One region of the Vibrio ostreae genome, then DNA from elsewhere that is predicted to be linked to it. Evidence: predicted binding sites of a transcription regulator. Region 1 holds the regulator's gene; the other holds the start of a gene.
What was found. The regulator PurR, encoded in region 1, represses purine synthesis genes. The targets are predictions, from matches to a motif close to TNANGNAAACGTTTNCNTNA.
Positions count from the first base shown of each region.

Region 2: the regulator PurR is predicted to act here: its motif matches at 1,597-1,616, upstream of KNV97_RS12175 (phosphoribosylaminoimidazolesuccinocarboxamide synthase).

Region 1 covers NZ_CP076643.1:740,263-743,445, forward strand. Annotated here, with positions in the region: gene KNV97_RS09530 (TfoX/Sxy family DNA transformation protein) at 18-608, opposite strand; cyclic di-GMP riboswitch class I at 726-810, opposite strand; gene purR (HTH-type transcriptional repressor PurR) at 974-1,981, opposite strand; gene torD (molecular chaperone TorD) at 2,321-2,965, opposite strand.
Region 2 covers NZ_CP076643.1:1,333,696-1,336,878, reverse strand. Annotated here, with positions in the region: gene KNV97_RS12180 (transporter) at 1-282, shown strand, start outside; gene KNV97_RS12175 (phosphoribosylaminoimidazolesuccinocarboxamide synthase) at 376-1,479, opposite strand; gene KNV97_RS12170 (ParB/Srx family N-terminal domain-containing protein) at 1,872-2,843, opposite strand.

The DNA.
Region 1 (3,183 bases):
CTCTGATTTTTAAGGGATTAAGACAAACGTTGTAACAACTCGTCGCGACGTGCCTGAGGGATTACTGACCAGTGCTTGCCCTCTATCGCGCCTTCCAGTGCCCACAGAAGTTCCAAACCGACATCTGAAGTATGTGACTGTCTAACTGCTTTGTAAGCTTCTACGGCGCCTTTTTCCTGCAAGTCTTCAACGCTTTGAATGCCGGCTTTTTTCAGCATTCGTTCTGTCGCTAATCGCAGGTTAGGTAAGTCTTTTAAACGATCTGGTTTTGCCTGGGCTTGTGTTTCCCGTTCTGCTTTTGCAACGGCAAGTGCAGCTTTAGCATCTTCCAGAATACGTCCGGTGTCTGACCAACAGTCTTCCGGTAACGCAAAATATTTGGTTACGACCGGGAAACCCCGCTTCTTATAAACATAGGGTTCGAAACCTTGTTGCTTAAATTTTGCAGTTGAAGCGTCGTCGGCACGTATGTGTAATTTATCATTAACTACTAATGCGAACATGGTGTCATCGACAAAAATGCCGAATCCGCCGAACATTGAACGAGATTTAACGCGTCCTAATTGTTCGAATAGCCGCATTGAATCTTTAAGTATTGGTTTATCCATGCTTTAAGTCTCGGTGTATTAATTAATACGCCACCAAAATCAGGTCCGAGAGAGTAGCAAAAGAATGCAGTATGTGTGTCAGTAGGGAGTCAACTTCGTAATTAATGCATTTTTGCCATCGGTAACCCCGCTACCTACCAGAAACTGGTTCAGGCCGGAGGCTTTGCGTCCCACCTTTTCAGATGGTTTGCCCTGTGCGTGACATCTCCTTTTTATCAAAGGATGATTAAATCATTGAATGAGTATCACATTTACAGTCTGCAAATGTGATACTCATTCTAAAGTTTATATTTAACGGGTGCAACAAAATTAACACAACTAACGCGTGCTCATATGGGATGCGATGCGTATTTTCGATAAAACCCTTATTTTGTCAAGTGTTTTACCGTATCACGTACTACTATTTCCGGATGCATCTCGAATACACGGCGCTCGTGTTCTTTATCCTTGATGCGCTCCAGCAGGATCTCAAATGCGTTTTTACCCACGCGACGTTTTGGCTGGTGGATAGTCGTCAGCGGTGGTGAGAAATATTCGGCTAATTCGATGTTGTCGTAACCAATCACAGACATATCATCCGGTACACGTACACCGCGTTGTTGCAGACGGCTGATCAGACCCAAAGCCATGGTGTCATTGAAACAGAACACGGCAGTTGGACGCTTATCCATGGCAATCAACTTGTCTGCCGCCAGTACAGCGGTATCACATTCGAAGTTACCTTCCAGGATCCAGTCTTCACATACCGGCAGATTGGCTTCAGCCATCGCACGACGGAAGCCCGCAATACGTTCCTGACAAGCCGCTTTGACAAAATGGCCGCTCAGACAGGCTATATCCTGATGTCCATGGTCAATCAGATATTTTGTCGCGAGGTAACCCCCTTCTTCTGAGTTGTCCATGATTTTATCGGCCTGAGAAGTTTCCGGGCCCCAGTCCATGATCACTTTCGGAATGTCTTTATGTGCTTCAAGCATTTCCAGCAGTTCTTCGGTCAGATCCGAACACATCACCAGCATGCCATCAACACGCTTTTCTGCCAGCATGCGGATGTAGTCACGTTGCTTTTCATAGATGCCGCCGGTGTTACATAAAATCAGCGTGTAACCCTGCCGGTAGCAGTAACTTTCTACGCCATCGATCACTTCTGAGAAAAACAGGTTGGTTGACTGGGTTACCAGCATACCGATCGTACGGGTGGTGTTGCATTTTAAGCTGCGAGCTACGGCACTTGGTGCATAATTCAGCTCTTTTACCGCTTCCATCACTTTTTCTTGTGTAGCTTCTGCAACGAAACGGGTTTTGTTAATTACGTGAGATACGGTTGTTGTTGAAACGCCGGCCAGGCGAGCAACGTCTTTAATCGTAGCCATAGGTTTGTCCTGTCGATGACTGCCGATGCAACAATATTGTGTCATGAACGGTATACGTCATGATGGATGTTGCCCGTTGAGCAGTATATCCCGCCGTTCGGGGGAAGCCATGCTCAGGTTCAGCAGCGGTTAGGCTTTTACACAAAGTGAAGCCTATAAGTAGTAAAAACACAAAAACCGCCCTTAAACAGCGGTTTGCATCTTAACGTTGTATTTTATCGTTTGCGGCCAAGATTCTAGACTGCAACGCTCTAAGTCGCAACGAAATTCATCGGATGAGTCTAAATTATCATCACTAAATCGGACCGGTTAGGTCACCTAAAGCGCTATAAAAGCCTGTTACTCGTTGGTGAGATAGGCTAAGTCGAGTTTTAATAACGCAACCAGCAGGTCAGTGACGGCCGCGTAAAATCCGAAGGTGTCATGCTCACGGCACCGCTGGGCAAATTGTGGCACCCAATTGATTAAACTGTTCTCGATAAAAATGGCCTGTTCAGCGAATGCCTGCTCCATATGGACCGGTTTCTCCAGCTCATTGCTGCGCATGATCATATGACCGAGAAAGTCGAGTTCCACCGCGATGTGATCGGCAGGTTGCGTCGGTGAGGGATTAGCAATGCCGGCGGCTTTCATCAGCTGCGCCATTTCTGACGCAGCTGTGTCATGGCCGGGAGTGGATGTGTTGTTGTAATGAGAAGCGCAGGGGATAGGCGCTTGAGGTTGGATCCCCTGAAACAAACGGCAAAAATCGGCGGCGAGCTCAAATTGCGCGTCCTGTCTTTCCAGTAATCGGTTAAGGGCGTTGATGATGTTGCGGACGGCGGGCTTGAGTTCGTCATTTTCACCTAATCCGGAAAGGAAACCACGAATCTGCGGAGAATGATATTGGGCCAGCTCTTTGGCGCTCAGTTCCTGGTTGAATAAACTGGATAACCACCAATAGAGTTCGGCGCGTTGATCATTGAAAGCTTTCAGTTCTTGCATGTCTTGCATGGTCAGACTCCGGCTGCGTGTACTTGTAGTAAGTCTAATCAATAATCATCAATAGTAATAATGCGTTAAGTGAAAAAACGGTTAAACAAAATAGGTTTTGTTGTTTGTGGGGAGAAGCCATTGCTGTCAGAGCTTGTCTTGAATCAATAAAGGCGTGGATTTTTGCCGTGAATGCTAGAATTGCCATTGGCAATATTTAAAATTGGTTG
Region 2 (3,183 bases), 590 kb from region 1:
TCATTCGCCCCTGTATTCGGAACCGTATGGCACGATACGGTCAGAGATGGCAAAAGCCATGAAGAGCGATTATGGGAAATGGCACTGCAGCGCTTATCGAGCCGTCGCAGTGATGAATCCAATCTGGTCACTCTGGTCAAACTGGCCAAGCTGGAAGGGATTCAGGAACTGAAATTAGTGATGCCTTATTCGCTCGAACCGGAGCAGATTAATGCCATCCAGGCGCGCGGCGAGGCTGAAATCAAAGCCACCGCACCGGAAGAGTTCATTATTACGCTTTAAGTGACGATGAAGGCTTTCAGTGCCAACGGGTAAAACAAAACGGGGCCGATGATCGGCCCCGTTTTTTATCTTTCACCTGACGCTGCTCAGCACTCAGTCGATAAGGCCGTACTCTTTGTTCAGTACGTCGATGATTTCCTGTTTCGGATTGCTGCTCAGCTCAATCTTATGACCGACAATCTTCTCGGCAATACCAAGGTAGGTGCGTGAGATATCCATCAGTGCTTCCAGCGGCAGAGCGTTATCACGCGCCAGTGCTTCTCGCTCCGGCATACGCTCTTTGTTCAGCAGGATATCCGGATCCGGGAAATAGTTGAGCAGGAACTGACGGAAACCTTCTTTCGAGTTTTCGACGATGTTACCGGCCTGATACTCTTTCGCATCCCAGATACGTGATGAATCAGGCGTGCCCACTTCGTCCATGTAGATCAGTTTTTCAACGCCGTTGGCATCGTTGACGTAACCAAATTCAAATTTGGTATCGACAAAAATCTGGTCGATCGCCTGCAGCGCATTGCTGATCACGCCGAAACCTTCTTTCAGCAGTTTTTCGTACAGCGCGATGTCTGACGCTTTGCTGAAGTTGAATGCCGCAAAGTTGTCTTCAATGTTCTTACGGGTGATGTTGACATCGTCCGCTTCCGGCACGCCCGGAATGCCTTTCAGAATGCCTTTGGTCGACGGAGTCATCAGCAGTTCTGGCAGTGCTTTATCTTTTTCCAGACCTTCCGGCAGTTCAATACCACAGAACTCACGTTCGCCCTTGGAATAAGCACGCCACATGGAACCTGTGATGTACTGACGGCAAATCGCTTCAATCTTGATAGGTTTGGCTTTTTGTACGATCCAGACAAACGGATGAGGAATATCAAGAATGTGGCTGTCAGCCAGGCCGTTGTCTTTAAACAGTTTAAACCAGTGATTAGAGATTGCGTTCAGCGCCGCGCCTTTGCCCGGAACGCCCTGCACACCACCTTCGGCATGCCAGATACAGTCAAACGCTGAGATACGATCACTGATGACCATGATCGCCAGCGGCGCATCTTCAGCCACGTTGTAGCCTTTCTCTTTGATCAGGCGACGGCTGTCTTGTTCGGTTAACCAGTAAACAGAGCGGACTTTACCACTGTGTACCGGCTGGTTGGTGCGGATCGGGAGGTCGTCATTGACGGCAAGAACTTGGTCAGCAAGGCTCATTTAGACATTCCTATCTTGTTTCAAACGTCGTTGAGAGAAGATATCCGTAGCGTAAAAACGGGATGAGATATCGAATACTGAGCGCATCATACCAGAACTATTTTCTGTCGCCAGAGAAAAAGCAAACGTTTGCCTGATTTGCCGAGGATAGTGTTTATATTATGCGGTGATTCTGGGTTCAGCCGAGCGGGGAGATTGAATTTGTATCGCATCGCCGCTCCGGTTTTACCATTTATCTCAGCTCAGCTGAATGGTATGTGCTGCTTTAACCCAGCGTTCACCCACAACACCTGCCATCGTGCGCCTTTTCTGCTGTTCCCCCTCAATACCAAGACATAGGTTGGTATTGAGGGGGGAGTGAACCAAGCCTATAAGCCAGGCCCGTTTACAGCCTAATGGGCCGCGGTTTCCGCTAACTCTTTGCTGTGGGTATTTGAGCCTAAAGCGTTTTTATAGCGCAGCATGTAGTCGATTTTGCCGCCTTTTTTGAACAGTTTATCGAAGCCTTTTTGGCTGAACTGGTCAAACTGTCCCATCTCTTTCACGCTGCGGTTAGATCCACCCACATTGCTGCTTTTCATCGTCAGTATCTGTTCGCTCACACGGGTGACTGCTTTGGCGTAACCGTCCGTTGAGTTTAAATCGAAGGCGGCGGTATTGACCTCTTTGCGTAGTTGTTTAGACCAGTAAAACTCCAAAAATGGCACAGGTTGCGGTGGCTTATCCCAGCTGATATCCCGGGTAAAGTACATCAGTGAACGATACGGATCATTGGCAAAGTTACTCAGTCCAAGGGATGTAGGGAGCTGCTGATAAGTGATGGCCTGATCGTTTTGGTCAAATAGCCAGGTGTTGCCATCCTTTACCATCGCCTTCCAGAACTCATCCATGTTTTTTAAATCACGGTAATCTTTATCTACCGTGACATGGATATTGAAATCAGGGCCGCCCTGAGGCATCTGGTAAAAGACGTTGAAGGTGTGGTGGCCGTCCGTTAAAAAGTATTCGCCATTTGGGGCAATCACTATGGTCTTCATGTCTTTTTTACGGGTTCCGACTTCTGACTCGCACTTGAACGTGGCAGGTACATTCGGTTGGGCATTGTCTTGAATGCTTTTTACCCCTTTCTGACCATTGGCTTCACAGATCTCATCAAACATTTTCTCCCGGTCAAACTGGTAGCGGCCAAGTTTATACATGATTTGATCGTACCCGACGGAAGGTTGCGTGGGTTTCAATTGGTGTAAAGTGACGCTGATGACATCGCCTTCGCTTACATTGCCTTCGCTTACATTGCTGGCGTGTGCCGGCAGGATGAACAGGCTCAAGGCACCAAGGGCGGTAACAATGACTTTGTGATTCATAGGGTTCTCGGTTTTTCTGGAAAGTAAACGAATAAATTAATGAGAGTCTATTGCAGTAAAGTGTCGGGATTATTTCATTGAGTGCTGAGAGTGTATCAAGGTGCGAAATCAATTTTGCGGTATCAAAAAACTCTTTGATGTAAGGATGCGCTTGATGTCGTTCAGGCGGCGGTTAACCGGTTAGAAGATTGCATCTGGTTTAACGCGGTTAAAGGCGCGGTGATGGGGCGGAGCAGTTTGCCCGCGATCTGGGGCTGGCTCAGGTTGATAACCGCTATTTCCCTCTGATCTGTTTTAAATGGCTCAGTTAATAAACTTTTAAATTTGTGATCTATTTATC